DNA from 2 places in the Micromonospora haikouensis genome. Region 2 is predicted to be linked to the other one. Evidence: riboswitches for the same ligand, from Rfam matches in the RefSeq annotation. Region 2 holds a riboswitch; the other holds the start of a gene.
The links. Region 2 has a riboswitch for thiamine pyrophosphate ahead of thiE (thiamine phosphate synthase). Riboswitches for the same ligand answer to the same signal wherever they lie in the genome.

Region 1 (15,305 bases), on a different contig from region 2:
TTCGTCAAGCGGGGCCGCAAGATCCCGCCGCAGGCGTACCTGGTGCTGGCGCTGCTCAACGGGCTCATCCTGGCGGCCGTGCTGGCCTGGGCGATCGCTTCCCGCTGACCGGCCCCCTCGACTCCGGCGGGATGCGGCTCACTCCGGCGGGATGCGGCGGCGAACGTCGTCGGCGGTGGACGGGCCCGGCGTCCAGCGGGCCACCCAGGGCAGGTCGGCCGACGGCGTGATCACCCCGTCCTCCAGGGCGGCGTACCGGCCGGCGAGGATCCGCCGCGCCGCGGCCACGTCGACCGGGTCGGTGTTGGCCCACAGGGCCGTGAACAGGGCGTCGACCCGAAGCCGGGCCTGGCGGCAGAACAGGTCGGCCAGCTCGACGTTCTCCGGGCGGGCGTCCTTCTCCGCGTACGCCCGGACGCAGACCGCGCTCATCGCGAACAGCTCCGCGCCGATGTCCACCACCCGGCCGAGGAACGCCTGCTTGCGCTCCATCTTGCCCTGCCAGCGGGACATCGCGTAGAACGTCGACCGGGCCAGCTTGCGGCTGTACCGCTCGACCTGGCGCAGGTGCCCGGCGATCGGGCCGAACTCCGCGTACGCCGTCGGGGCTTGCCCCCGGCCGACGGCGAGGGTCGGCAGCCACCGCGCGTAGAACGCGCCCGCCCGCGCGCCGGCCTTCGCCTTGCGGCCGAGCCCGGCGTCCGGGTCGATGATGTCGCCGGCCACGGACAGGTGGGCGTCGACGGCCTCGCGGGCGATCAGCAGGTGCATGATCTCGGTGGAGCCCTCGAAGATGCGGTTGATCCGCAGGTCCCGCAGCAGCTGCTCGACCGCCGCCGGGCGCTCGCCCCGAGCGGCCAGGGAGTCGGCGATCTCGTAGCCGCGCCCGCCCCGGATCTGGATCAGCTCGTCGCCGATCTTCCAGGCCATCTCGCTGGCGTACAGCTTGACCAGCGCCGCCTCGATCCGGATGTCGTTGCGGTCGTCGTCGGCGAGCAGGCAGCACAGGTCGAGCATCGTCTCCATGCCGTACGTGGTGGCGGCGACGAAGGCGAGCTTCTGGGCGACCGCCTCGTGCTCGCCCACCGGCCGGCCCCACTGGACGCGGTCGGCGGCCCACTCCCGGGCCACGTTCAGCGACCACTTGCCCGCGCCGACGCACATCGCCGGCAGCGAGAGCCGCCCCGTGTTGAGGGTGGTCAGGGCGATCTTGAGACCCTTGCCCTCGCCGCCGATGACGTTCTCGGCCGGCACGAACACGTCGTGGAACCGGGTGAGGCTGTTCTCCAGGCCGCGCAGACCGGTGAACTCGTTGCGCCGCTCCACGGTGATGCCCTCGGCGTCGCCGTCGACGACGAACGCGGTGATCCCGCCGCGCCGCCCCTGCGTCGCCGGCACCCGGGCCATCACCACCAGCAGCGTGGCCACGGTGCCGTTGGTGGCCCAGAGCTTCACCCCGTTGAGCCGGTAGCCGGTGCCGTCGGCGGTCGGCTCGGCGGTGGTCGCCAGCCGCGCCGGGTCGGAGCCGACGTCGGGCTCGGTGAGCAGGAACGCCGACACCTCGCCGGCGGCGAGCCGGGGCAGGAAGCGCTGCTTCTGCTCGTCGGTGCCGAACATCTTCAGCGGCTGCGGCACGCCGATCGACTGGTGCGCCGACAGCAGCGCGCCGATCGCCGGGCTGACCGAGCCGGCCAGCATCAGCGCCCGGCAGTAGTGCAGGTTGCTCAGCCCTAGCCCGCCGTACTTCCGGTCGATCTTCATGCCGAACGCGCCGAGCCGGGCCAGGCCCCGGAACACCTCGTCGGGGATGCGGGCGTCCCGCTCGATCGCCGCGCCGTCGACCTCGGCGGCCAGGTACGCGCGCAGCCGCCCCAGGAACTCCTCGGCGCGGGCGTCCTCGGCCGGATCGGTGCGCGGCCACGGGTGGATCAGGTCGAGCCGGAACCGCCCGAGGAACAGCTCCTTGCCGAAGCTGGGCCGGTCCCAGGCCGACTCTCGGGCCGCCTCGGCGACCTGCCGGGCCTCCTTCTCGGACACCTGCCCGGCCTCCGCCGGCAGCGGCCCGGTGCTTCCCTGGGCCGGCGTCGGGCCGGCGTCGTCCGCCGCCGCGCTCCCCCGCACCGGCTGCGGGCCGGCGTCCGGCGTGGCTCCCTCCGCCGGGTCGGGCGCGGGTCGGCTGTTCTGCGTCGTGGTCACGGCTGCCTCCTCGAACCTCGGTCCGGATGCGTCGACGTGCTCGACTCACGAGCGACGCTACCCCCGGTTGTTACCCAGGGGTAGCGTCGCGTGCACTTCGGATTTCCGACAGCGTCACCGCTGGTCGCAGCGGGCGCGGTCAGTCGCCCGTCAGCGTCTGCGGGTCGTCATCGTCGTCGTCGATGTCGTCCTCGCCCCAGTTGCGGCGGGCGAACGGCAGGAAGACCCAGAAGGTCAGGAACCACACGGCGGTGACCGCGGTGAGCACGAACGCGATGCCCCGGTCCAGCACGAAGTCGGTGATCAGCAGGACCGCGCTGACCATCGAGACCAGCATGAACGCGAGCCCGCCGCTGGCCATCCGGTGGGCGAAGCGGACCAGCTCCGGCTTGCGGCCCTGCCGGAACAGCGCCCGGTGGAAGGCCACCGGGGAGATGATCATCGCGGTGGCGGCGGCGGCCGACAGCAGCGCGACGATGTAGACGTCCTTCTGGAAGTCGCTGGTCCTGGTGAAACCGTTGCTGAACGGCAGCGTCAGCAGGAACGCGAAGAGGATCTGCACACCGGTCTGCGCGACCCGCAACTCCTGGAGCAGGTCGGCGAAGTTGCGCTGCCAGCGCTGCCGCTCGGTTTCCTTGGACACGCGTTACCTCCGGGGGCGACGGTACTGCCGGCGGGTGCGGCCCGCCGGCAGCATCGCCATTGCCCGATCGGATCGACGACGAAACCCATTCACGCCCGCGCCCGCGCGGGGCGGCGGGGCGCGGCCGAACCCGATCGGAAGCGGTCACGCCCCCCGGCGGATCCGGCCCGCGTACCGGGCCTCCAGGGCGTCGTTGTGCGCGTCGCCGCCGGCGATGTTGGCCGACAGGTAGACCGGGGGCGGCTCCCCCGCCGCGAGCAGCCGGGCCACCACCTCGACGGTGACCTGCTGCGCGAGCAGGGCCGCCGTGATCGAGGAGACCGCGCCGACCGCGCCGCCGCCGGGCAGCGGCAGGGTCGCGTCGCCGTACGGTGCGCCGTTGTCCAGCACCACGTCGGCGAAGTCGGCCAGCTTGCGCCCCGACGGGTGCCGGGACGCCATCCGCGCCGAGTGCTGCGCCGACGTGATGGCGACCAGTCGGTGCCCCCGCCCGGTCACCAGCGCCGCGAACTCCACGATCGCCCCGTTGACCCCGGAGTTGGAGGCCACCACGAACACGTCGGACGGGTGGACCGGGGCCAGCTCGTAGAGGCGGTGGGCCACCGCCGGATCCCGCTCCAGCAGCGGGCCCAGGACGTCGGCCGGGGCCCCGCCGCGCAGCACCACGTCGCGCAGCGCGATCCGGTTGGTCGGCACCAGGCCGCCGGCCCGGCCGGCGATCTCCATGGCGAGGGCCTCGGAGTGGCCCGTGCCGAACGCGTGGACCACCCCGTCGGCGCGCAGCGCGTCGGCGATCAGGTCGGCCGCCCGGCCCACCGCCTCCCGCTGGCTGGCCGACACCCGGCCGATCGTCTCCGTCACCACCGCCAGGTAGTCCTCGGCGCTGATCGTCATGCGTCGTCCTCCGTCCCCCGGCTGCCGTCCGGCGTCTCGCCGGTCCCGTCGGTCCTTGTCCGGCCGCCGGCCACCGTTGCCCGGTGGCGGGCCAGCCAGTCGACCGCGAAGTCGACCGCGGCCCGCTGGCGCATCAACCGCCCCGTCCCGTCGCCGACCGGGCCGACCCGCACCGCGCCGGTCGCCTCCAGCGCCGCCCCGAGCCGGGGGAAGTCGCTCTCGTCGAGCACGATGTCGTCCCACCCCGCCCAGCGCCGGCCGCCGTCCGGGGTCCGCACCGCCGCGCCCTCCCGTCGCCTCGGCGGGGCGGGCTGCCGGTATTCGGCCAGGTGCAGCGACGTGTTCGAGTCGTGGCCGACGCCGAGCAGCAGCACGTCGGCGTCGGCGTCGTAGAGCCGGCCCAGTGGCGAGTCCTCGCCGAGCATGCCGGCCAGCCGGTGCCCGGCCACGATCCGCTCGGCGGCGGGCCCGAGGGCGGCGAAGGAGACCTGCGGGTGGTCGCTGCGCCGGGCACCCGGCCAGCCCCGGACGGTCTCGGCCAGCGCCCCCATGAACCGGCTCGGGGTGACCGCCGGGTCGAAGCCGGGCGTCTCGGCCCGGATCACCGGCCACCAGTGCGCCGGCACCGGCGGGTTGGTCCATTCGGCCGGGTCGCTGTTCTCCGGCGTGTGGGTGGGCACCACGACCGTGCCCCGCTCGCCGAGCACGTCGCGCAGCGCGAGGGCCACCGCCTGCGCGCCGCCGCAGACGAACCCGAGCGCCTTCAGCCCGGCGTGCACGAGCACCACCGCGCCCGGGCGTACCCCCAGGTCGGTGAGCTGCGCGGCGAGCGAGGCGCGGGTGTGCGGCCGGGCGGCCGGTGCCGGCGTCATCGGGCCGTGGCCGTGCGGGCCAGGATCGCCTCGGCCAGCGGGCCGGGCGCCTCGTCGGGGATCCAGTGCGACACCCCGGCCAGCGTGACGGGGCGGTAGTCGCCGGTGACGTGGGCGGCGCAGGCCCGGGCGGCGACCCGGCCGACCGCCGTGTCCCGGTCGCTCCACACGTACGTGGTGGGCACCGACACCGGCCCGACCGCCGCGAGGTCCTTCCCGGACATCGCGCGGTACCAGTTCAGGGCGGCGGTCAGCGCGCCCGGGGCGCGCATCGGGTCGGCGTACCGGGCGACCCGGGCGGCGTCGCCGATGCCGCCGAGCAGCCGGCGCAGGGCGACGGCCCGGAACGCCAGCAGCACCTTCTCGGCCTTGCCGGGCTTGCGGAACAGGGCGATGTACGACGAGCGGGCCTTCTGCTCGGTGTCGGTGGCCAGCGCGTGGGCCATCGCGGCGGGGTGCGGGACCGACACGGCGGTGAGGGTGCGCACCCGGTGGGGGTGGGCGGCGGCCAGCCCCCAGGCGACGATCGCGCCCCAGTCGTGCCCCACCACGTGGGCCGCGTCGACGCCCAGCGCGTCGAGCACCGCCGCCGCGTCGGCGACCAGTTCGGGAATGCGGTACGCCTCGACCTCCGCCGGCCGGGCGTCGGGCGAGTAGCCGCGCTGGTCGAGCGCGTACGTGCGCAGCCCAGCGGCGTGCAGCGCCGGCGTGACCTCGTCCCACTCGCCGCTGTGCTGGGGGAAACCGTGCAGCAGCAGCACCGGCTCGCCGTCGGCTGGCCCTCCGGCGTGCACCTCGAACGTCAGCCCTCGCGCGTCGACCCGCATGATCGGCAGCCTACCCAGGGCGGGGCCGGTCACTCGTACGGGTTTCTCGGGGCGGGCACCTCCCGCCAGGACTCCACGGCGAGGTAGGGGATCTCGGCGTCGTTGACCGGGTCCCGCCCGACCCGGTCGCTGTAGCGGCCGGTGACCTCGACCCAGGTGTCGGGCGGCAGGCCCAGGGGCACGTCGCCGGTCATGCCCAGCTTGACGGGGCGGCCGTCGGCGGCGCAGCAGGAGAGCACCATGCGGGCCAGGATGGGCTGCCCGTCGGGGCCGGGCGCGATGAACCCGGTGAGCCGGACCCGCCGCTCGCCGATCGACGCGCCCCGCTCGAACAGGGCCCGGGAGGCGTAGTCGAGGACGGTGACCGGGGCCGGGTCGCCCGGCGGCAGCGGCGGGTAGTCCGACTGCTGCTGGCCGGCGAGCGCGGTGCCGGCCTGGCCCACCGCGTAGGAGCCGAGGGCCGGCGGGGCGACCAGCAGCAGCCCGAGCACCGGCAGCAGGAGCAGCCAGCCGACGCGCGGCCCGTGGTGGCCGTGCCCGTGCCCGTCGTCGTCCTCCGGCTGCCCGCCGGAACCGGAGCCGGACGCGGGCCCGTCGCCGCCGGACGCGGGTGCGTCGCCGCGCGGCGCGGGGCGCAGGTCGTACCACAGGGTCATGACCGCGGCGGCGATCAGCACGAGCCCGGCGGCGATCAGGAACGGCCGCAGCCCCTCCTTGACGTAGCGCAGGTAGAGGTCGGTGACGCTGGCCCGGACCACCGCGCCGCCGAGCAGCAGCAGGACGACGGCCTGCGCCTGCCGGTTCACAGCAGCACCGCCCCGGCGAGGCCGGCCACGCCGACGGCGACCACGAACGTCGCCGGGGCGAACCGGACCGCGAACCGGCGGCCGAAGACGCCGGCCTGCATGGAGATCAGCTTGAGATCGACCATCGGACCGACCACCAGGAAGACGAGACGGGAGGTGAGGGAGAACTGCGACAGCGACGCCGCGACGAAGGCGTCGGCCTCCGAGCAGATGGACAGCAGCACGGCGAGCACGGCCAGGGCCAGCACCGACAGCACCGGGGAGTCGGCGAGGGTCTGCAGCCAGCGCTCCGGCACCAGCACGTTGATGCTGGCGGCGGCCATCGCGCCGACGACCAGGAAGCCCCCGGCGTGCACGACGTCGTGCCGCACGGCCGCCCAGAAGGCAGCGCCGCGCGACGCCCCGTCCAGCTCGGGCCGGCGCGGCAGCCGGATCCAGTCGGCGCGGCCGAGCCGCAGCCAGAGCCACCCCATGACCATGGCGACGACCAGGCTGGCCACCGCCCGGCCGAGCACCATCTCCGGTGCGCCGGGGAAGGCGACGGCGGTGGCGGCGAGCACGACCGGGTTGACCGCCGGGGCGGCGAGCAGGAACGCCAGGGCCGCCGCCGGGGTGACGCCGCGCCGGATCAGCGACCCGGCGATCGGCACGGAGCCGCACTCGCAGCCGGGCAGCACCACGCCGGCGGCGCTGGCCACCGGCACCGCGAGGGCCGGGTGCCGCGGCAGCGCCCGGGCCCAGAACGAGCGCGGCACGAAGACCGCGATCACCGCCGAGAGCAGCACCCCGAAGACCAGGAAGGGCACGGCCTGCACGAGCACCGAGACGAAGACCGTCGTCCAGGTCTGCAGCCGGGGCGCGGACAGCGCGTCGGTCAGCGGCGCGCGGAACACGATCAGCAGGACCAGCAGCGCGGCCAGCACCTCGACCGAGCCGATCCGGCCGCCGACCGACCGTCGCGGCCCGCCCGACGCCGCCTCCCCCTGGGGTACGTCCGGCCCGTCCCCGCCGCCCGGCCCCGTCGCCGGGGCCCGTCCGTCGGGGCCGACGGGCGGCGCGGAGCTGTCGGTCGTCGACGCCACGGTCTGCTCCCTGGAGGCGGGTGAGGTTCGGCGGCGCGACACTATCGCGCCCAGCGGGCCGGGTCGATGAACGACGCCGAAACGGCGGTGACCGGGTTCCGGGATCCTCCCTGGTGAGCTGCGGAAAGATCACTTTGCCCGGTGATCTTCCCGGGTGTTAGCGTCGGGGAGACAACTTCACATCCGACAGGGGAGCGCACAGCGCTGAGAGTGCGGGCACCGCCCGCAGACCCTCGAACCTGATCTGGGTAATGCCAGCGCAGGGAGTTCGGTCGACCTCCAGCCGCGTCGACGTCCGGTGCCACCGGGCGCGGCGTGCGTCTTCTCCTGGTTCGTCAAGGACTGGGAGCCACCATGAACCACACCGACAGCAACCGCTGGCGCACGATCGACATCGTGGTCGCCTCGGTGATCGCCGTCGCCTTCGGCGTCATCTTCTGGGCCTGGGGCCTGGTCTGGAGCGCCACCGAGGGGGCGTTCGCGTTCTTCCCGCCCGCGCAGACCCTGCTCTACGGCGTCTGGCTGATGCCGGCCGTGCTCGGCGGCCTGGTGATCCGCAAGCCGGGCGCGGCCCTGTACTGCGAGACCGTCGCCGCCGTCCTGTCCGCCCTGCTGGGCAGCCAGTGGGCCGGCACGGTGATCCCGCAGGGCATGGTCCAGGGCCTCGGCGCGGAGCTGGCGTTCGCCGCGTTCCGCTACCGCTCCTTCCGGCTGCCGACCGCGCTGCTCGCCGGGGCGCTCACCGGCGTCGGCGCCGCCCTGTTCGACTTCCTCGTGTGGAACGCCGAGTACGACCTGACCGGCTACCGCCTCCCGTACGCCCTGCTCACCGTGGTCAGCGCCACGATCATCGCGGGCGCGGGCGCGTGGGCCCTCCTGCGCGCCCTGCTCACCACGGGCGCCCTGGACCGCTTCCCCGCCGCCCGCGCCCGCACCCCGATCTAGCGGGAGCGTCCACAGGCCGACCGGGAAGGGGGACGGGTGACGGCACGGGTGGTGTTGCGGGGGTTCGGGTGGCGGCACGCCGGGCGGCGGGCCTGGGCGGTGCGCGGGGTGGACCTGAGCGTCGAGGCCGGCGAGCGGGTGCTGCTGCTGGGGCCCTCCGGGGCCGGCAAGAGCACGCTGCTGGCCGCGCTGGCCGGGCTGCTGTCCGACGACTCGGGCGAGCAGGAGGGCACCGTCGAGGTCGACGGCGTCGATCCCCGCGCCGACCGGGACCGGGTCGGCATCGTCTTCCAGGACCCGGAGAGCCAGCTCGTGATGGCCCGCTGCGGCGACGACGTCGCGTTCGGGCTGGAGAACCGGGGCGTGCCCGCCGGTGAGATCTGGCCCCGGGTGGACGAGGCGCTGCGCCGGGTCGGCTTCCCGTACGACCGGGACCGTCCGACCGCCGCCCTCTCCGGCGGCGAGCAGCAGCGGCTCGCGCTGGCCGGAGCGCTCGCCCCGCGGCCGGGGCTGCTGCTGCTCGACGAGCCGACCGCCAACCTCGACCCGGCCGGGGCGGCGCTGGTCCGCCGGGCCGTGGCCGACGCCGTCACCGCCGACACCGCGCTGGTCCTGGTCGAGCACCGGGTCGCCGAGGCGCTGCCGCTGGTCGACCGGGTGGTGGTGCTGGAGCCGGGCGGCGGCGTGCGCGCCGACGGGCCGCCGGAGGCCGTCTTCGCCGCACACGGCGACGCGCTCGCCGCCGAGGGGGTCTGGGTGCCCGGCCGGACGGTGCCGCCCCGGCGGGCCACCGCCGCCCCCGGCGAGGCGCTGCTCACCGCCGACGGGGCCGCCCTGCCGCCCCGCCTCGCCCCGACCGACCTGGCGGTACGCGCCGGCGAGGCGCTCGCCGTCCTCGGCCCGAACGGTGCGGGCAAGTCGACCCTGGCGCTGCTGCTGGGCGGCCTGCTGCGGCCCGGGGCCGGGCAGGTGGCGGCGACCCGGGAGCTGGCCGGGCGGGACGCCGCCACCGCGCCGCACCGCTGGCGGGCCCCCGCCCTGGCCCGCCGGATCGGGTCGGTCTTCCAGGACCCGGAGCACCAGTTCGTCACCGGCACGGTCTACGACGAGCTGGCCCTCGGCCCGCGCCGCACCGGCCACGGCGAGGCCGCCGTCCGGGCCACCGTCGACGGGCTGCTGGACCGGCTGCGCCTGGCCCGGCTGGCGCGCGCGAACCCGTACACCCTCTCGGGTGGGGAGGCGCGGCGGCTGAGCGTGGCGACGGCCCTGGCCACCGCGCCCCGCCTGCTGGTCTGCGACGAGCCCACCTTCGGCCAGGACCGGCGCACCTGGCTGGAGCTGGTGGACCTGTTCGCCGAGCTGCGCGACGGCGGGCACGGCGTCGTCGCCGTCACCCACGACGCGGACTTCGTGGCGGCCCTGGCCGACCGGCGGCTCACCCTGGCCCGCGACCCGGCGGCGGTGGCGGCGTGACCGGCACCGGCCGCAGACGGGCGGTGGCGGCGTGATCAGCATCTCTCCGGTGGCCGTGCCCGGCGCCCCGTTGGCCCGGCGCAACCCCGTGGCGAAGGTCGCCGCCGCGCTGGTCTTCTCGTTCACCCTGCTCGCCACCCTCGACCCGGTGGCGCCGGCCGTCGCCATCGGCGTCGAGCTGGCCGTGCTGCCGCTGTTCGGCATCCGGTACGGGGTGCTCGCCCGCCGGGCCGCCCCGCTGCTGCTCAGCGCCGCCGGCATCGTGGTGACCCTGGTCCTGTTCGCCGCCGAGCGCACTGGCCGGACGCTGGTCGAGGCGGGGCCGGTGGCGGTCACCAGCGGGGTGCTGCTGACCGCGCTCGGGCTGGCCCTGCGCATGCTCGCGGTGGCGCTGCCCGGCGTGATCGTCTTCGCCACCACCGACCCGACCGACCTGGCCGACGCGCTGGTGCAGAACGCGAGGGCCCCGGCCCGCTTCGCAATCGGCGCGCTGGCGGCGTTCCGGCTGGTGCCGCTGCTCGGCCAGGAGTGGCAGATGATCAGCATGGCCCGGCGGGCGCGCGGGGTGGACGCCGGCCGTAACCCGGTGGCCCGGCTGCGGCTGTTCGTCTCGACCGCGTTCGCGCTGCTGGTCGGCGCGATCCGGCGGGGCACCCGGCTGGCGGTGGCGATGGACGCCCGGGGCTTCGACGCGGCCACGCCGCGCACGGTCGCCCGGCGGCAGCGGTTCGGCCCCGCCGACGGGCTGCTGGTCGCCGGGGCGGCGGCGCTGGCCGGGGCGGCGCTGGCGGTCAGCGTCGCCCTGGGCACGTTCCGCCCGCTGATCGGCTGACCCGCAGGTCAGCGCGGCGACGGCGGGGCGGACGCCACCACACTGTGACACCGCGTCGACCACCGGTCCCGGCCCGGCGGGCGGCGCGATACCGTCGCAGCACTACAGGCGACGCGAGAGGTGGCGGGTACGGATGACGCAACAGGCGACGGCGCAGATCGGCGTGACGGGGCTGGCGGTGATGGGCCGGAACCTGGCCCGCAACCTGGCCCGGAACGGGTTCACGGTGGCGGTGCACAACCGGTCGCCGGAGCGGACCCGCAGCCTGGTCGCCGAGCACGGTGACGAGGGGACGTTCGTGCCGTCCGAGTCCCTGGCGGACTTCGTCGGCTCGCTGGAACGCCCCCGCGCCGTGATCATCATGGTCAAGGCGGGCGCACCCACCGACGCGGTGATCGACGAGCTGGTGCCGCTGCTCGACGAGGGCGACATCATCGTCGACTGCGGCAACGCCCACTTCGCCGACACGCGGCGGCGGGAGGAGGCGCTGCGCGCCAAGGGGCTGCACTTCTCCGGCACCGGCGTGTCCGGCGGCGAGGAGGGCGCGCTGCTCGGGCCCAGCATCATGCCGGGCGGCTCCGCCGAGTCGTACGCGAAGCTCGGCCCGATGTTCGAGAAGATCGCCGCGCAGGTGGACGGCACCTCGTGCTGCCGGCACATCGGCCCCGACGGCGCCGGCCACTTCGTCAAGATGGTCCACAACGGCATCGAGTACGCCGACATGCAGCTCATCGCCGAGGCGTACGACCTGCTGCGGGCGGGGCTGTCGGCGAGCCCGGCGGAGATCGCGGAGATCTTCCGGGAGTGGAACACCGGCGAGCTGGAGTCGTTCCTCATCGAGATCACCGCCGAGGTCCTCGGGCACACCGACGCGGCGACCGGCCGGGCGTTCGTGGACGTGGTGCTCGACCAGGCCGAGCAGAAGGGCACCGGCCGCTGGACGGTGCAGAGCGCGCTCGACCTGGGCATCCCGATCACCGGCATCGCCGAGGCGACGTTCGCCCGGTCGCTGTCCGGGCACGCCGGCCAGCGCGAGGCCGCCCGCCGCGCCTTCGGCGACGCCGGGGAGAAGTGGCAGGTCGAGGACCGCGACACCTTCGTCGAGGACGTGCGGCGCGCGCTGCTGGCCAGCAAGATCGTCGCGTACGCGCAGGGCTTCGACCACATCCGCGCCGGCAGCAGCGAGTACGACTGGGACATCGACCTGGGCGGCACCGCCACGATCTGGCGGGGCGGCTGCATCATCCGGGCCCGCTTCCTGGACCGGATCAAGGAGGCGTACGACGCCGAGCCGGAGCTGCCGTCGCTGCTGGTCGCGCCGTACTTCGCCGAGGCGGTCAGCGCGGGCGTGCCGAGCTGGCGGCGGGTCGTCATCGACGCGGCACGGGCCGGGGTGCCGACGCCGGCGTTCTCGTCGTCGCTGGCGTACTTCGACGGGCTGCGCGCCGAGCGGCTGCCCGCCGCGCTGCTGCAGGGGCTGCGGGACAACTTCGGCGCGCACACCTACCGCCGGGTGGACCGGGACGGCTCGTTCCACACCCTGTGGGCCACCGAGGGCCGCTCCGAAGTGGAGGCCTGAGCCGCAGCGCCACCGCGCCGGTGCCGACCCCCGGGGTTCGGGGGCGGCACCGGCGCGGTCGGGTCGGGGAGAACCGGTCGGGTCAGAAGAACCGGCGGCGCTTCGTCTTCTGCGGGCGCAGCAGGTCGGCGCCCCTGGTCAGCATCCGGGTCACGCCGGTCGGGCCGCGCCGGGCCTCCAGCGTGTGGCTGAGCCGGCGCGCGCCGGCCGCCGCCAGCGGCACGGCGACCGCCATGACCGCCCACTGGGCAATCCGCTTCTGAATCATGTGGGTTCACCTCCGCCGTCGGGTCCGTTGCCGGAGGTGATACCCCACCGGCCGCGCCGGTAAGCGTCCCTACGGGCCGGTCAGGGCTGCGGACCGGTCAGGGCTGCGGCGGGGCGACCGGGTTGGGCAGCGCCCCGCCGAACCGGCGGTCCCGCTGGGCGTACAGCTCGCACGCGTACCACAGGTGGCGGCGGTCGAAGTCGGGCCAGAGGGTGTCGAGGAACACCAGCTCCGCGTACGCGGTCTGCCACAGCAGGAAGTTGGAGATCCGCTCCTCGCCGGACGGGCGGAGGAAGAGGTCCACGTCGGGGACCTCCGGGTGGTAGAGGTACTTCGCCACGGTCTTCTCGGTGACCCGCTCCGGGTCGAGCCGGCCGGCCGCCACGTCGCGGGCGATCGCGGCGGCGGCGTCGGCGATCTCGGCCTGCCCGCCGTAGTTGACGCAGAACTGCAGCGTCAGCGTCGAGTTGCCCCGGGACATCTCCTCGGCCGTCTGCAACTCGGAGATGACGCTCTTCCACAGCCGGCCGGCACGGCCCGACCAGACGACCCGCACGCCCAGGTCGACGAGCTGGTCGCGGCGGCGACGGATGACGTCCCGGTTGAAGCCCATCAGGAACCGGACCTCGTCCGGGGAGCGCCGCCAGTTCTCCGTGGAGAACGCGTACGCCGACAGGTAGGGGATGCCCAGCTCGATCGCGCCCTCGATGGTGTCGAAGAGGCTGTGCTCGCCCTGCTCGTGGCCCTTGGTGCGGGGCAGCCCCCGCTCCTTGGCCCACCGGCCGTTGCCGTCCATGACGATCGCGACGTGCTTGGGCAGGGCGTCGGCCGGCAGCGCCGGGGGCCGGGCGCCCGACGGGTGCGGAGTCGGCGGCACCGGCTCACGCCGGCCGGCCCTCATCGATCGGATCACTCGGTCTTCCCCCTGTCCACGGCGGCGGCACCGCCGGCCGTCGGGCCGCCCCGGTCGACCAGCGGCAGCGAGCGTAGCGCGCGCTCCAGGTGCCACTGCAGGTGCGCCGCGACCAGGCCGCTGCACTCCCGGCGTACGCCGGTCTCGGTGGCGTCGGCGAGCACCCAGTCGCCGGTGGTGAGCGCGGACATCAGGTCGACGGTCGCCGGGGCGGGATGGGCCGCGCCGGGGGGCCGGCAGTCCGGGCAGACCGCGCCCCCGGCCGGCACGGAGAACGCCCGGTGCCGCCCGGGGGTGCCGCAGACCGCGCAGGCCGTCAGCGCGGGCGCCCAGCCCGCCAGGGCCATCCCCCGCAGCAGGTACGCGTCGAGCACCAGCGTGGTGGCGTGCTCGCCCCGGGCGAGCGACTTGAGCGCGCCGAGGGTGAGCTGGAACAGCCGCAGCGACGGCTCCCGCTCGACCGGGGTGAGCCGCTCGGCGGTCTCGGCGATCGCGCTGGCCGCCGTGTAGCGCGGATAGTCGCCGAGGAACCGCTTGCCGTACAGGTCGATCCCCTCGACCTGGCTGACGCTGTGCAGCGAGCTGCCGGTGTTGCCCTTCGGGTCGCCGGCGAGCTGCACGTCGACGTGGCCGAACGGCTCCAGCCGGGCACCGAACTTGCTGGTGGTGCGGCGGACCCCCCGGGCCACCGCGCGCAGCCGCCCGTGCCGGCGGGTCAGCAGGGTGATGATCCGGTCGGACTCGCCGAGCTTCTGCACGCGCAGGACCACCGCGTCGTCGCGGTAGAGCTGTCGGCGGTACCCGGCCATCCGATCATTCTCTCCCGGCCCACGGAATCAGGGTCGAATCGGGGTGCCCGGCGGGTGATCCCCGATGCGCGGCGGGCCGGACCGGCCGTAGCGTGCCGGCCATGGCCTCGCACCCGACCGCCCACGCCACCCGCCCCACCCGCGGCGTCCCCGCCCGCGCCGTCGCGGTCGGGGCCGTCGCCGCCGCCCTGATCCTCCTCGCCGGGTGCGACAACCTGTCGCTGCGCCGGCTGGACTTCGACGACGTCGAGTCGACGCGGATCGCCCGGGTCACCGTGCTGCCCGGCTCGGGCGACGTGACGGTCGTCGGCGGCGGCCCCGCCGGCCAGGTGCGGATCAAGCGGGTGCTGCGCTACCACGGCGACCAGCCCGAGGCCCGGTACGAGATCCGGGGCGACGAGCTGGTGCTCGACACCGACTGCGGCTCGCGCTGCACGATCTCCTACGAGGTGAACGCCCCGGAGGGCGTCGCCGTGAGCGGCGCGACCGGGTCGGGCAACGTGGTGCTGAGCCGGGTCGGCGAGGTGGACTTCCGGCTCGACTCGGGGAACCTGGAGATCACCCGGGCGACCGGGGCGGTCCGCGCCGAGGCCAGCTCCGGCAACGTCGAGGTCGACGACGTACGCGGCCCGGCGACCCTGCGCACCTCGTCGGGCGACATCACGGGCAGCCGCCTGGGCGGCCAGGTGGACGCCGAGGCCGAATCCGGCGGCGTCACCGTCGAGCTGGCCGTCCCGGCCTCGGTGCGGGCGCACGCCGCCAGCGGCGACGTGCAGCTCGTCGTGCCCGCCGGCCGGTACCGGGTGCGCTCGGACGTCGACTCCGGCGAGGCCGAGCTGGGCATCGTCGACGACCCGGGCGCGTCGCTGCTGCTCGACGTGGCCGCCGACAGCGGCAACGTGACGGTCACCGCGCGCTGAGCTTGAGGGTGTGCTCCTCGGGGGCGCGGGGCGCGGGCAGCACCGCCCGGTCGTAGCCGGCCGGCGCCGGGCTGACGGGCACGGGGCTGCCGCCGGCCGGCACGGGGCGGCCGGCGGCGGCCCCGGTTCCGGCTCCCGCTCCGGCCCCGGTTCGGGTGCGCGGTTCGGGGCGAGCGCCGCCGGGGAACAGCTCCGGGGGCCGGCGGGCGGCGACGTCCTCGACCCAGCCGACCGCCGCGGTGACCG
Region 2 (15,305 bases):
CAGGGTGCCGCCGGCCTCGGCGAGGATCGGGCGCAGGTGCGCGGCGAGCGCGGCCCGCTCGGCGCGGGGCAGGTCCTTCTCCCGCAGCACCACCCAGCGCACTCCCCCGGCCACGGCACCCACCACCACCCGCACGAGCGCCCCCGGCGCGCTCCCTCCCGTGGCGTCCCCTCCCCGATCGGCGAGCAGGACGACGCCGCAGGGCGTCGGCGGCAAGATCTTGGAAGATTCCGGCCCCTGGAGGGGCCATTTCCTTCCAAGATCCGCAAGAGGCGGGGTGGGGGGTGGGGTCATAGGGCTGGCCTTCCCTCGTCGGGGGTGGAGGCCAGCGCGTGGAAGCGGCGCGGGATGCGGCCCGCCCCGTGGGCCAGGCGGCCCGCCTCGACCGCGTACCGCATGGCGCTCGCCATGGCGACCGGGTCGGCGGCGCGGGTGACGGCGCTGGCCAGCAGCACGGCGTCGCAGCCCAGCTCCATGGCCAGCGCCGCGTCGGACGCCGTGCCGATCCCCGCGTCGAGGATCACCGGCACGTCGACGCTCTGCCGGATCAGTCGGATGTGGTGCGGGTTGTTCACGCCCAGTCCGGAGCCGATCGGCGCGCCCGCCGGCATCACCGCCGCGCAGCCGACGTCGGCGAGCCGCCGGGCCAGGATCGGGTCGTCCGACGTGTACGGCAGCACGGTGAACCCGTCCGCGACCAGGGTCTCGGCGGCGCGCAGCAGCTCCACCCCATCGGGCAGCAGCGTGCGCTCGTCGCCGATCACCTCCAGCTTCACCCAGTCCGTGTCGAACGCCTCGCGGGCCAGGTGGGCCACCTTCACCGCCTCGCCGGCCGTGTAGCAGCCGGCCGTGTTCGGCAGCAGCCGCACCCCGCACCGGTCCAGCAGGTCGAGCAGCCCGCCGCCCATGCCGGGGGCGGTGTCGACGCGGCGCAGCGCGAGCGTCACCAGCTCGGTGCCGGACGCCCGGATCGCCTGCTCCAGCGCGTGCAGGCTGGCCGCGCCGCCGGTGCCGAGGATGAGCCGGGACCCGAACGTCACGCCGCCCAGCTCGAACGAGGAGCCCTCGTGGGACATGTCGTCACCCGCCCTGGGCGGCGCTGAGCACCTCGACGTGGTCGCCGTCGCGCAGCGGGGTCGCCGGCCAGCCGCCGCGCGGCACGACCTCGCCGTTGACCGCGACGGCGAGGCCGCGCCGCTCGTCGGTGACCAGGCCGACCGCGTCGGCCACGGTCGCGCCGGCGGGCAGCGTACGCCCGGTGCCGTTCACCGTCAGTTCCATGTGGGTGCTCCTCCTCGGATGCGTCCTCGGCCCGCCACCGGGACGGGATGCGCCGGGCCGGACGCGATCGGCCGGGTCGGCGGCGGCGCGGTCGGACCGGTGACGCGGACCGGTGACGCGGATCGGTCGCGCGGATCGGTCGGGTCGGTCGGGGTGACGACGGTCAGCCGGGCCGGCGCTGGCCGGCGAACCGCTCGGGGGTGCAGGGGGCGAGCAGCGGGTCCGCCGTCGCGGGGGCCGTGGGCTCGGCGACGACCAGCTCGGTGACGAGGTCGGCGGTGAGCGGGGTGAGCACGATGCCGTGCCGGTGGTGGCCGGTGGCGACGAGCACGCCGGGCCGGCCGGGCAGCGGCCCGATGATCGGGGCGTTGTCGGGGGTGCCGGGGCGCAGCCCGGCGGTCGCCTCGACCAGCTCGTACTCGGCCAGCTCGGGGACGAGATCCACGGCGGCGCGGAGCAGCCGCAGCACCGCCCCGGCGGTGACGTCGGTGTCGGCGCGTTCCTCGACGGTCGCGCCGACCACCACCTCCCCGTCCTCGCGGGGCACCAGGTAGACGGGTTCGCCGTCGGCGTACCCCCGGACGACGTGCCGGAAGCCCGGCGGACCGCCGTCGGGCGCGCGCAGCCGCAGGATCTGGCCCTTGACGGGCCGGACCGGCAGCCCGGTGAGCGCGGCGGCCCCGCAGCCGGCGGCGACGACGGTGACCCGGGCGTCCAGGTCGGACAGCGCCCGCACCGCGCCGGTGACGAGGGTCGCGCCGGCCCGCTCGGCGGCGGTGCGCAGCGCCGTGACCAGCCGCCGGGGGTCGACCTGGTGGTCGCCGGGGGCGACCGCGCCGCCGCGCACCCGGGTGGCGAGCGCCGGTTCGCGGTCGCGCAGCTCCGACGGGCGCAGCGGGCTGATGGGCAGCCCCAGGTCCCGCTGGTACGACCACAGCCGCTGTGCCTCGGCCAGGTCGTCGCCGGTGAGCCCGACGACGAGGGTGCCCTCGGTGCGGTATCCGAGGTCGACGCCGCTGGCGGCGGTCAGCTCGGCGGCGAACGCGGGCCAGCGGGCGGCCGAGGCGACCAGCAGCCCGGTCAGCTCCCGCTCGCCGAAGTAGGCCTCGGCGACCGGCGACAGCATCCCGGCCGCGACGTGGGACGCGCCCGACCCGGGGGCCGGGTCGTGCACGGTGACGCGCAGCCCGCGCGCCGCGCACCGCCACGCGACCGCCAGCCCGACGGCCCCGCCCCCCACCACCGCCACGTCGGTAAGGAAGGGCCCCCGGTCAACGCCTTCTGCATAGGAAGGGTCCCTTCCTAACCCGTCGGCGCGGGCTGGCACCTCGGCGCGGGCTAGCACGTCAGCGCCCCGAGCAGCTCGGCGGTGGCCCGTGCGGGATCGGCGGCGGCGGAGAGCGCCCCGACCACCGCCACCCCGTACGCCCCGGCGGCGCGCAGCGCCGGCACCGCTGCGGCGGTCACCCCGCCGATGGCGATCACCGGCACCGCCACGGCCCCGGCCACGGCGCGTACCCCCTCGGGGCCGATCGGGTCCGGCAGGCCCGCCTTGGTGTCGGTGGCGTGGCAGGGGCCGACGCCGAGGTAGCTCGCCCCGCCGGCCACCGCCTCGGCGGCCGGCCCGGGTGCGCGGGCGGTCGCGCCGAGCACGGCGGTGGGGCCGAGGACCCGGCGGGCCGCCGCGACCGGCAGGTCGTCCGCGCCGACGTGGCCGCCTGCGGCGCCGACCGCGAGCGCCACGTGCAGCCGGTCGTTGACCAGGCACATCGCCCCGTACGGGGCGCAGAGGGCGACCGCCCGCCGGGCCAGGTCGTACGCCTCGCGGTCGGTGGCGTCGTCGGTGACGCGGACCTGGACGACCAGCTCGGCGCGGGCCACCGGCAGGGCGGCGCGAAGCACGGCGAGCGGGTCCCGCCCCGGCCGGGTGTCGGTGATCAGATGCAGTCGCCCAAGGGACGGCACGGCAACTCTCCTCCCTGCGCCGGCATTACCCGGATCAGGTTCGACGGTCGGGGGCTCCAGCCCCCCTCTCAGCCCGGTACACCGGGCTCCCGTGGGTTACGTCCGTGTCACCGTACGACGAATCGGCTGATCCGCCAAGGGATCCGACCGGTGGTCCAGACCACGGTCAGCCGGCCGGCGAGCCGCTTCTCCCCATTCCTCCGCATGCGCCGGATAGGTCGATCGCCGATACCGAATCGTTACACGCCGACGCCTTGCCGGAAACGAGTCCAGCGGCGCTAATTTGTTCAACCGATCGACATATTTCGGCGCGTGGCCTCGGCGTGGCCCGCACCGACCTACCGGTACGCGGCCCTGGCGTGGCCGCGCACCCGATCCGACCGGTGAGCGGCCCTGGCGTGGCCGCGCACCGACCAGCGGTATGCGACCCCCTCGCGTACCGGTCCGACAGGTGCGGGCCTGGGCCCGCACCGACGTTACAAGGTGCCTGGGCCCTGGTCTGACCCAGGCACCGCACCGACCGGGGACGGTCTGCGGCGAAGTCGTCCCCGAGCCCACCACTGTCCAGCTCGGACAAAAGGAGCATGGAGTGTCTCCATCCCGCCGCCGCCGCATACCTCGCGGCATCCTCAGTTCCTCACTTCTCAGCCTGTCCCTCGTCGCCACCGGCCTGGTCGCCGGCACCCCCGCGCAGGCCGCACCGGCCGCCGCGCAGGCGGCGCCCCTGGCGGCCCCCGCAGCGGCAGCCGCCACCGACCCGTTCTCGGTGCTCGTCTTCTCCAAGACCGCCGCCTTCCGGCACGACGCGATCCCGGCCGGCATCGCCGCGATCCAGAAGCTCGGGACCGACAACGGCTTCACCGTCGACACGACCGAGGACGGCGCCGCGTTCAACGACGCCAACCTCGCGAAGTACCAGGCCGTGATCTGGCTGTCGACCACCGGTGACGTCCTCAACGCCGACCAGCAGGCCGCGTTCGAGCGCTACATCAAGGCCGGCGGCGGCTACGCCGGCGTCCACGCGGCCTCGGACACCGAGTACGACTGGCCCTGGTACGGCAAGCTGGTCGGCGCGTACTTCAACAACCACCCCGCCAACCAGCAGGCCACCGTCAAGGTCGAGGACCACGCCCACCCGTCCACGGCCACGCTGCCGGACAAGTGGTCCCGGTTCGACGAGTGGTACAACTTCCGGACCAACCCGCGCTCCAACGTGCACGTCCTGGCCAGCCTGGACGAGAAGTCCTACACCCCGGGCAGCGGCGCGATGGGCGCCGACCACCCCACCGCCTGGTGCCAGGACTACGACGGCGGCCGGGCCTGGTACACCGGTGGCGGCCACACCCAGCAGTCGTACCAGGAGCCCGAGTTCCTCGCCCACCTGCTCGGCGGCATCCGCACCGCCGCGGGCGTGGAGAAGGCCGACTGCGGCGCCTCGAAGACCTCGAACTTCGACAAGGTGACGCTGGACAGCAACACCAACAACCCGATGGAGCTGGACATCGCTCCGGACGGTCGGGTGTTCTACGCCGAGCGTGACGGCCGGGTGCAGATCATCAAGCCGGACACCAGCAACACGGTCACCGCGACCAAGCTGGACGTCTTCACCGGCAACGAGGACGGCCTGCTCGGCCTCCGCCTCGACCCGGACTTCGCCACCAACAAGTGGATCTACCTCTACTACGCGCCGGCCGGTGGCGGCCCCCGCAACTACCTGTCCCGGTTCACCGTCAACGGTGACGCCATCGACAAGGCCACCGAGAAGGTCGTCCTCCAGGTCGACACACAGCGCAACACCTGCTGCCACGCGGGCGGCAGCATGACCTTCGACTCGAAGGGCAACCTGTACCTGGCCACCGGCGACAACACCAACCCGTTCGAGTCGAACGCCTTCACGCCGATCGACGAGCGGGCCGGCCGGCAGGACTACGACGCGCAGCGCAGCGCCGGCAACACCAACGACCTGCGCGGCAAGGTGATCCGGATCCACCCGGAGGACGACGGCACCTACACGATCCCCACGGGGAACCTGTTCGCGCCGGGCACCGCGAAGACCCGCCCCGAGATCTTCGGCATGGGCTTCCGTAACCCGTTCCGGATCGGCGTCGACCAGAAGACCGACACCCTCTACGTCGCCGACTACGGACCGGACGCCAACTCGGCCAACCCGGACCGCGGCCCCGAGGGCCTGGTGGAGTGGAACATCGTCGCCACCGCCGGCAACTACGGCTGGCCGTACTGCACCGGCAACAACAAGGCGTACAACGACTACACCTTCCCGAACGGGCCGAGCGGGGCGAAGTTCAACTGCGCCGCGCCGGTGAACGACTCGCCGAACAACACCGGCCTGACCAACCTGCCGCCGGCCATCCCGGCGACCGTGGACTACGGCTACGCGGGTGACCCGCGCTTCCCCGAGATCGGCGGCGGCGGCGCCCCGATGGGCGGCCCGGTCTACCGGTACGACGCCGACAGCACGTCGGACCGCAAGTGGCCGGCGTACTACGACGGCAAGGCGCTCCTCGGTGAGTGGAACCAGTCGAAGATGTACACGATGCAGGTCAGCCAGGACGGCAAGTCGCTGATCGACATCAACCAGCTGCTCACCGGCATGACCATGGTCCGCCCGATGGACTTCGAGTTCGGGCCGGACGGCGCGCTCTACCTGATCGAGTGGGGCAGCGGCTTCGGCGGCAACAACGACAACTCCGGGGTCTACCGGATCGACTACACCGCCGGTTCCCGGGCCCCGATCGCCCAGGCCAGCGCCGACCCCACCTCCGGGCCCGCACCGCTGACCGTGAACTTCTCCAGCGCCGGTTCCCGCGACCCCGACGGCGGCACGCTGACCTACTCCTGGAAGTTCGGCGACGGGCAGACCTCCACCGAGGCGAACCCGACGCACACCTACGCCACCGCCGGTGACTACATCGCCCAGCTCACCGTCACCAACCCGGCGGGTCGTACCGCCGTGGCGAACGTGCCGGTGACGGTCGGCAACACCGCCCCGACGGTGACCATCGAGTTCCCGCCGAACGGCGGTTTCTTCGAGTGGGGCGACCAGATCAAGTACACGATCAAGGTGACCGACCCGGAAGACGGCACCATCGACTGTGACCGGGTCCAGCTCCAGGTGCTGCTCGGCCACGACGAGCACGCCCACCCGCTGGAGCAGCACACCGGCTGCACCGGCACCGTGCAGACCTCGCTGGCCTCCGGCCACGGCGCGGAGGCGAACGTCTTCGGCGTCTTCGAGGCGACGTACACCGACAAGGGCGGCGCCGGCGGTGCCGGCTCGCTGACCGGCCGGGCGATCGAGCAGCTCCAGCCCAAGCGCAAGCAGGCCGAGTACTTCACCGCCACCGGCCGGGCCCCCGGCAGCACCGGCGGCGGCGACCCGGGCGTGCAGAAGGAGACCACCACCGACACCGCCGGCGGCAACCAGAACATCGGCTTCATCGAGGACGGTGACTGGTGGTCGCTCGCCCCGGCCAGCCTGACCGGGATCGACTCGATCCGCTTCCGGGCGGCCTCGTCGGTCCAGGGCGGGCGGATCGAGGTCCGCTCGGGCACCGTCGACGGCCCGCTGGTCGCGACCGCGAACGTGCCGGGCACCGGCGGCTGGCAGCAGTTCGTCGACGTGACCGCCCCGGTCACCGGCCCGGCTGAGGGCACGCTGTACTTCCTCGCCAAGGACCCGGCCGGCGGCACCGGTTCGCTGTTCAACGTCAACTGGATGGACTTCATCGGCCGCGGCGTCACCGAGAACGCGCCGCCGCAGGTCAGCGCCACGGCGACGCCGACCACCGGCACCGCGCCGGTCACCGTCACCTTCGACGGCACGGCCACCGACGCCGAGGGCGACACCCCGCTGACGTACGCCTGGGACTTCGGCGACGGCAAGACGGCGTCGACCCTCGACGCCACCCACACGTACACCGTGCCGGGCACCTTCACCGCCACCCTGACGGTGACCGACGCCCGGGGCGCGAAGGCGTACGTGACCGTCCCGGTGAAGGTGGAGGCGGCGAACACGTCCTGCTTCGGGGCGCGTTCGGACGACTTCCTCGGCACCAGCCTGGACAAGAACCGCTGGACCGTGGTCCGGGAGAACCAGCTCTACTCGGTCTCCGGCGGGTCGCTGCGGCTGCCCACCGCCTCCGGTGACCTGTACGGCACGACCAACGGCGCCACCAACCTGGTCCTCCAGCCCGCGCCCAGCGGGGCCTGGCAGGCCACCACGAAGGTCACCCTGCCCGTCACCGCCAACTACCAGCAGGCCGGCCTGCTGATCTACGGCGACGACGACAACTACGCCAAGCTGGACCTGCTCTACAGCGGGTCCCGCCGGGTGGAGTTCATCCGGGAGACCGCCGGTTCGCCCCGCAACGAGGGGGCGGACGCCACCGCTGCGCCCGCCGGTGACTCCATCTGGCTGCGGCTGACCAGCGACGGCACCAACCTGACGGCGGGCATGTCCGCCGACGGGACGACGTTCACCCCGGTCGGCCGGTCCGCCGCGCTCGCCGGGATCACCAACCCCCGGATCGGCCTGTTCGCCCTCAACGGCGGCACCACCGCCCCGGTGGTGGACGCGGCGTTCGACTTCTTCCAGGTCACGCCGGACGAGCCGGCCGGCCCGGTCGACCCGTCGGACGAGTTCGGTGGCACCGCGCTCGACAAGTGCCGCTGGAACGCGATCCTGCGGGAGGACGCGGCCACCTACCGGGTGACCGGTGGCGCGCTGCAGATCGACGTGCCGAAGGGTGACATCTACGGCACCGGCAACACCGGGCCGACGAACTTCATCCTCCAGACCGCGCCCAGCGGCGACTGGACCCTGGAGACGAAGGTCGACGGCAGCCTGCTGGCCGAGCAGTACCAGCAGGCGGGTCTGATCGTCCACGCCGACGACGACAACTACGTCAAGTTCGACTTCATCGTGGACAACCAGGCCGGTCAGACGGTCTCCCGGCGGATCGAGTTCCGCAGCGAGGTCGGCGGTACCGTGCAGAACCCGCAGCCGGAGGTCACCAACCTGACCTCGGGGGTGTGGCACCTGCGGGTGGCGCGCACCGGGAACGACTTCACCGGGTCGTACTCGGCTGACGGGCAGGAGTGGACGACGCTCGGCACGGTGAGCAACACCGCCGTCGGGGCCACCCCGAAGATCGGTCTGTTCACGCTCGGGGCCAACGCGGCCACGTCGAAGACCGCGTCGTTCGACTACTTCCGGCTCTCCACCAAGGTGGCCGACACGGCCGCGCCGGTGACCACCGCCACGGTCTCCGGCACCCCGACCGAGGGCTGGCACACCGCGCCGGTCACGGTCACGCTCGCGGCGGCCGACGAGGCCGGCGGCAGCGGGGTGGCCTCCACCGAGTACCAGCTCGACGGTGCCACCACGTGGACCGCGTACACCGAGCCGGTGCAGGTCACCGGTGACGGGTCGCACGAGGTGCGGTTCCGGTCGACCGACAAGGCCGGCAACGTGGAGACCGCCAAGAAGGTCAACGTCAAGATCGACGGCACCGCGCCGGTCAGCTCGGCCGCGTTCGCCCCGGCGAACGACGACGGCTGGCACGCCGGCACGGTTCCGGTGGTGATCACCTCCACCGACGCCGGTTCCGGGGTCAAGAAGCTGGAGTGGTCGCTCGACGGTGGCGCCTGGACGGCGTACACCACGCCGGTCGAGGTGACCGGGGACGGCACGCACGAGCTGCTGTACCGGGCCACCGACGCCGCCGGCAACGTCGAGTCGCTGAAGTCGGCGGTCGTCAAGATCGACGGCACCAAGCCGACGCTGCTGGTCTCCGGCATCGCCGACGGCCAGCTCTACGGTGACAGCCAGGACGTCCGGATCTCGTGGCAGGCGGTCGACCCGACCTCCGGCATCAAGACGACCTCCGGCAAGTTGGACGGCACGACGTACGCCAGCGGCACCCTCCAGGCGCTGTACGAGCTGCCGCTCGGCCAGCACGAGCTGACGGTGACCGCGACCGACAAGGCGGGCAACTCCACCTCCTCGACGGTCCGGTTCTACGTCACCACCTCGTTCCGGGACATGCAGAACCTGCTGGACCGGTTCAAGGCGACCGGACGACTCTCCACCAAGGCGCACCGTCAGCTGTCCAACAAGCTGGACGCGGTGCGGGCCTCCGAGGCGGCGGGCAACGACAAGCGGGCGGTGCAGCAGTTGACCGCCTTCAAGGCGTTGGCCACCGATGCCGCCCTGGTGACCGACACGGACGTCCGGGACGTGCTGGTCCGCGACGCCGACGCCATGATCGTCCGGCTCGGTGGCGCGGCCACCAAGGCCGGCGTCAAGGCGAACGACAACAAGTCGGTGGACGGGGCGGGCCGCCTCGGCGCCGACCCCACCCGGATCGCCGAGGGCGGTTCGCTGTAACGGAAGACGGGGCCGCTCCCGCCGTGCACCACGACGGCGGGGGCGGCCCCACCCGAACCGAACGAGTGGAGCACGGGTGATGCGTACCCTCAGGATCCTCGCCGCCGCGCTCGTCGCGGCGTGCCTGGTGGCGCTGCCGGCGGGCCCGGCGGCGGCGCACGGCGGAAAGCTCAAGCTGTCGGTGGGCGGCGACGGGGCCGGCGGGGTCACCGTGCTGGCCGTCTACTCCGACGGCCACCGACTGGACCAGCCGGTGCGGTTGACCCTCACCGCCAAGGGCGAGGGCGACCGGACGGCCGGTCCGGTGCAGCTCGAAATGGCCGGGGAGGGGCAGGGCTTCTACTCCAGCGGCCCGCTGCTCTCCCCCGGCCGCTGGAGGGTGACGGTCACCGCGCCGGCCCCGTACAAGACGTCGGCGACCGCGACGGTGCAGGCCCGCCCCGCGCAGACGCCGCCCGCGCCACGGCCCGTCGCCGTGCAGTCCGCCCCGGACGCGCGGGACCGGTCGGGGGGCGGCTGGTGGACGTACGCGGCCGGCGGGCTCGTCGCCGTCGCGCTGCTGGCGGCGGTGCCGCTGCTACTCGTGCGGCGGCGTCGGCCGGCCGGGCCTGGGGGGCCGGCTGCCTGACCGGGCCGGAAGCCGGACGAGGGACGCCGGGGGCGAGTTGCCCCGGCGTCCCTCGTCGTTTCGCCCCTCGTCGTTCCTCGACTGGCGTCGTTTCGCCGCCGTTTCTCGACCGGGCTCAGAGGATGGCGTCGAGCGCGGCCAGGTCGTCGTCGTCGGGCTGCCACGCGCCGGCACCTGCGTTGGCGCGCACCTGTTCCGGGGTGGTGGCCCCGGCGATGACCGAGGTCACCGCGGGCCGGGCGGCCAGCCCGCCGATGGCCACCTGGAGCATGGTGAGCCCCCGCTCGGCGGCGTACGCCCCGATCGCCTCGATGGTGTCCCAGCGGGCCGCGGCGAGGCGCTCGGCGTACCGGCCGCCGCCGGAGAGCCGGCTGCCGGCCGGGGCGGCCTCCCCGCGCTGGTACTTGCCGGTGAGCAGGCCGTTCGCCAGCGGGAAGAACGGCAGCATACCGAGGCCGAAGCGCTCGCAGGCGGGGATGACCTCGGCCTCGACGCCCCGCTCCAGCAGCGAGTAGTGGTTCTGCGCGCTGACGAACCGGGTGTGCCCGTTGGACGAGGCGATCCAGTCGGCGTCGGCGATCTGCCAGCCGGCGAAGTTGGAGTTGCCCAGGTAGCGCACCTTGCCGGCGCGCACCAGGTCGTCGAGGGCGGCGAGCGTCTCGTCGATCGGGGTGCCCGGGTCGGGCTCGTGCATCTGGTACAGGTCGATGTGGTCGGTGCCGAGCCGCCGCAGCGACGCCTCGACCGCGCGGGCGATGTAGCGCCGGGAGCCCCGGGCGCCGAAGTCCGCCCCGTTGGCCCCGTGCATGTCCATGCCGAACTTGGTGGCCAGCACCACCTCGTCGCGGCGGCCCTTGAGCGCCTGACCGAGCAGCTCCTCGGAGGCGCCCTGCGGCTCGCCGTAGATGTCGGCGGTGTCGAACAGGGTGATGCCGGCGTCGAGCGCCGCGTCGACCACCGCCCGGGTGCCGTCGAGGTCGAGCTTGCGGCCGAAGTTGTTGCAGCCGATGCCGACCACGGACACCACGAGCCCGGAGTCGCCCAGCCGGCGGTACGTCATCTCAGTCACGCGCCCAACCCTATGCCAGAGGTAGGGAAGGGCCCCTTCTACACCGTTATGCGTTGACAGGGGGCCTCCCTTACCCCTGCTCACACGTCCCAGACCGGCTCCGGGGTCTCGGTCACCTCGCCGTCCTTGCCGAACAACACGAAGCGGTCGAGGGAGCGGGTGAACCAGCGGTCGTGGGTCACCGCGATCACCGTGCCCGCGAACGCCGCCAGGCCGGCCTCCAGCGCCTCCGCGCTGGCCAGGTCCAGGTTGTCGGTCGGCTCGTCGAGCAGCAGCAGCGTCGCCCCGGACAGCTCCAGCAGCAGCACCAGGAAACGGGCCTGCTGGCCGCCGGAGAGGGTGCCGAAGCGCTGGTCGCCCTGCCCGGCCAGCTCGTACCGGCTCAGCGCCGCCATCGCCGCGTGCCGGTCCATCCCGGCCCGGTGGTCGTCGCCGCGCCACAGCACCTCGACCAGGGTCTTCTGCATCAGCTCGGGCCGGTCGTGGGTCTGCGAGAAGTGGCCGGGCCGGACCCGCGCGCCGAGCCGGACCACCCCGTCGTGCGCCACCGGGGCCAGCGCGGCGGCCCCGTCGACCGGGCCGTTGGCCGGGTCCGGGTCGGTGCCGCCCCGGGCCAGCAGCCGCAGGAAGTGCGACTTGCCGGTGCCGTTGGCCCCGAGCACCGCGACCCGGTCGCCGAACCAGATCTCCAGGTCGAACGGGTAGGTCAGGCCGTCCAGCTCCAGCTGCTCGGCGATCACCGCGCGCTTGCCGGTCCGCCCGCCGGTCAGGCGCATCCGGATGTCCTGGTCCTTCGGCGGTACGGGCGGCGGCCCGGCCTCCTCGAACTTGCGCAGCCGGGTCTGCGCAGCCTGGTACCGCGACGCCAACCCGTCGTTGTACGCGGCCTTCTGCTTGTACATCAGCACCAGGTCGCGCAGCTTCTGGTGCTCCTCGTCCCAGCGGCGGCGCAGCTCGTCGAGGCGGGCGTGCCGGACCACCCTCGCCTCGTGCCAGCTCGCGAAGCCGCCCGGGTGGACCCAGGCGCTGCCGCCCTCGACGGCGACCACCCGGTCGGCGGTGCGGGCCAGCAGCTCCCGGTCGTGCGAGACGTAGAGCACCGACTTGGCCGACTCGCGCAGCCGGTCCTCCAGCCACCGTTTGCCCGGCACGTCGAGGAAGTTGTCCGGCTCGTCGAGCAGCAGCACCTCGTCGGGGCCGCGCAGCAGCAGTTCGAGGGCGAACCGCTTCTGCTGGCCGCCGGAGAGGGTACGCACCGGGCGCTCCCGGGCCGCGTCCCAGGGCACGTCGAGGACGATCGTCGCGACGGTGTCGAAGACGACCTCGGCGTCGTACCCGCCGGCCTCGCCCCAGGCGGCGAGCGCATCCGCGTACGCGAGCTGGGCCTTGGCGGCGGCGTTGCCGAACTTGCCGCGCAGCTCGGCCGCCCGCATGGCGGCCTCGGTCTCGGTGAGCCGGCGGCCGGCGTCGCGCAGCGCCGGCGGGGCGAGCGACAGGGCCAGGTCGGCGAGGGTGGAATCGTCGCCGATCATGCCGATGAACTGGCGCATCACGCCGAGCCCGCCGGAGCGGGCGATCCCGCCGCTGCGCACGGGCAGGTCGCCGGCGACCATCCGCAGCAGCGTCGTCTTGCCCGCGCCGTTCGGCCCGACCAGGGCCACCTTGGCGCCCTCGCCGACCCGGAACGACACGTCGGTGAAGAGCTCCCGGCCGTCGGGGAGGATGTGCCCCACGGCTGCCACGTCCACATATCCCACGCCGGCATCCTGCCTGAGCGGGCTGGCCCGGCGACAGCCGATTACCGGTGCGCAGGTCAGCGGGTGACCCGCAGCACCCGGTAGCCCTTCTGGCTGGCGTGCCGGCCCACCTGCCAGCCCTGCTCGGTCAGCCAGCGGTGCAGCGAGTCGCCGCCGAGGTGGCGGGCGACCACCAGCCAGGCCACGCCGTCGGGGGCGAGCCGGGGCAGCCAGCGCAGCAGCAGCTCGTGCAGGCCCTCCTTGCCGATCCGGATGGGCGGGTTGGACCAGAGCTGGGCGAACGTCACGTCGTCCGGCACGGCGTCGGGGGCGGCGACCCGGACCCGGTCGGCCGCGCCGACCCGCTCGGCGTTGGCGGCGGTGAGCGCCCGGGCCCGCTCGTTGACGTCGACGGCCCAGACGGTGGCGGCCGGGGCGCTGCCGGCCAGCACGCAGGCGATCGGGCCGAAGCCGCAGCCCAGGTCCAGCAGGTTCCCGGCGGCGTCGGGGGCCGGCAGGTCGGCCTTGCGCAGCAGCACGGCGGTGCCGGGGTCGAGGCGGTCGGCGGAGAAGACGCCGCCGGCCGAGGTCAGCGTGTAGTCGCGCCCGGCGACGGTGAACTCGACCTCCCGGTGGCGGGCGGCGGTTCCGGGTTCAGCGGAGAAGTAGTGGTCGCCGGTCACGCCCGGCATTCTCGCACTGGCGTCGCCGCCCGCCGGGCGGGGTCCGGGGCGGCGGCCCGGCCGCGCGCCCGCCGGGGCGGCCCGGCGGACCCGCCGCAGTTTCCGGGTATTACCCCCTAAAGGGACAATAGCCCCTACTCTGGGTCGCATGGTGTATCGGTACGAGTCCGATGAGGACGCTTTCGAGGGGCACCCCGGGCCGGGGTCGGACCTGTCGGTGGCCTGGAACCGCCCGCCCGCCCGTACCGGGCCCGCGCCGTCCCGCTTCCCGACGCCGTCACTGCCCCGGACCAGCCGGATCGCGCTGCCCGCGGCCGCCCCGCCCCCGGCGTCGGCCTTCGCACCGCCGCCACCGGCCGCGCCCCGTCCCGCCCCGCCGGCCGGCGGGTACGCCACCACGCAGCCGCTGCACCTCCCCCGGTCCCGGCGCGCCCGGGACACCGGCCGCCACCGCGCCCGGCTCTGGCAGGTGGTGTTCGGCGGGGCGGCGGTCCTGGCGCTGTTCGCCCTCTGCGGCCTCGGCGGCGCCGCGCTGCTGGCCAACCGGGCCACCGACCCCCAGGTCGCGCCGAGCCCGCCGGCCGCCGCCGCCCCGTCGCCGTCCCAGACCGAACGGCAGGACATCGACTCGCGGGACACCGACTCCGCTCCCCTGACGGTCAAGGAGGTCTTCCCCGGCCGGCAGGTCACGGTCGGCGACGGCGCGGACCCGTACGAGGTGCTCAAGACCCAGTCCAGCGGCAGCTGCGCGGTCGCCGCCAGCGGCGAGGTGGCGGACCTGCTCGCCACGCTCGGCTGCAACCAGGTGGTCCGGGCGAGCCTGCGCTCCCCCGACGGGGACCACCTGCTCACCGCCGGGCTGTTCAACCTGACCGACAAGGCCACCGCCCAGCGCGTCCGGGACCGGCTGCGGCAACTGCTCGACGAGCGGGAGGGCCGGTTCCGTGGCCTGCCGGCCGGGGACGACACCGAGGCGCTGACCGAGGCCCCCGCCCGGGTCGGCTGGCAGGTACGCGGCCACTACCTCGCGTACTGCCTCGTGGTCCGCGCCGACGGCGAACCGGTCAAGGCCGCCGACCCGGCGGTACGCGAGATCCTCTTCGACCTGATCGAGACGCACCTCACCAAGGGGGTGCTGGAGCGCCGGGCCACCGGCGGCAGCGCCGGCCAGCCGACGACCACCCCGAGCGGCAGCGACGAGGACGACAGCGACAGCGAGAACGACTGAGGCGACGGCGGGAACGGCCGGGACGGCTCTCAGCCCTCGACGGCGGGCCCGCCCGTGGGCACGCGGAGCCGGCGGGTCGCCTCGGCGCGGCGGGCGTACTCGGCGGGGTCGTCGGGATAGCCGACGGCGACCAGCGTGAGCCCGTGCGCCGGGGCCACCGTCACCTCGCTGGACCGCTCCCGCCGGGTCAACAGGCTGCCCGGCCACTGCACCGGACGCCGCCCGTCCCCCGCCACCAGCATCGCCCCGACCAGGCTGCGCACCATCGCCTGGCAGAACGCGTCGGCCTGGACGGTGGCGACCAGC

Region 1: another riboswitch for thiamine pyrophosphate. It lies ahead of TK50_RS22030 (ECF transporter S component); the one in region 2 lies ahead of thiE (thiamine phosphate synthase).

The regions. Positions count from the first base shown of each region.
Region 1 is NZ_JXSX01000003.1:76,104-91,408, reverse strand. It holds gene TK50_RS34505 (hypothetical protein) at 1-108, shown strand, start outside; gene TK50_RS22065 (acyl-CoA dehydrogenase family protein) at 139-2,196, opposite strand; gene TK50_RS22060 (DUF6328 family protein) at 2,336-2,839, opposite strand; gene TK50_RS22055 (sugar isomerase domain-containing protein) at 2,984-3,733, opposite strand; gene TK50_RS22050 (AAC(3) family N-acetyltransferase) at 3,730-4,605, opposite strand; gene TK50_RS22045 (alpha/beta fold hydrolase) at 4,602-5,432, opposite strand; gene TK50_RS22040 (TIGR03943 family putative permease subunit) at 5,462-6,238, opposite strand; gene TK50_RS22035 (permease) at 6,235-7,176, opposite strand; TPP riboswitch at 7,499-7,604, shown strand; gene TK50_RS22030 (ECF transporter S component) at 7,675-8,265, shown strand; gene TK50_RS22025 (ABC transporter ATP-binding protein) at 8,302-9,738, shown strand; gene TK50_RS22020 (energy-coupling factor transporter transmembrane component T family protein) at 9,770-10,570, shown strand; gene gndA (NADP-dependent phosphogluconate dehydrogenase) at 10,704-12,149, shown strand; gene TK50_RS22010 (hypothetical protein) at 12,232-12,417, opposite strand; gene TK50_RS22005 (isoprenyl transferase) at 12,515-13,318, opposite strand; gene recO (DNA repair protein RecO) at 13,327-14,139, opposite strand; gene TK50_RS21995 (DUF4097 family beta strand repeat-containing protein) at 14,241-15,059, shown strand; gene TK50_RS21990 (acyltransferase family protein) at 15,046-15,305, opposite strand, start outside.
Region 2 is NZ_JXSX01000002.1:519,304-534,608, reverse strand. It holds gene TK50_RS19045 (thiamine phosphate synthase) at 1-294, opposite strand, end outside; gene TK50_RS19040 (thiazole synthase) at 291-1,076, opposite strand; gene thiS (sulfur carrier protein ThiS) at 1,081-1,281, opposite strand; gene thiO (glycine oxidase ThiO) at 1,445-2,530, opposite strand; gene thiE (thiamine phosphate synthase) at 2,620-3,246, opposite strand; TPP riboswitch at 3,241-3,349, opposite strand; gene TK50_RS19020 (ThuA domain-containing protein) at 3,836-9,655, shown strand; gene TK50_RS19015 (hypothetical protein) at 9,735-10,283, shown strand; gene TK50_RS19010 (aldo/keto reductase) at 10,399-11,343, opposite strand; gene TK50_RS19005 (ABC-F family ATP-binding cassette domain-containing protein) at 11,433-13,109, opposite strand; gene TK50_RS19000 (class I SAM-dependent methyltransferase) at 13,166-13,771, opposite strand; gene TK50_RS18995 (hypothetical protein) at 13,920-14,999, shown strand; gene truA (tRNA pseudouridine(38-40) synthase TruA) at 15,029-15,305, opposite strand, start outside.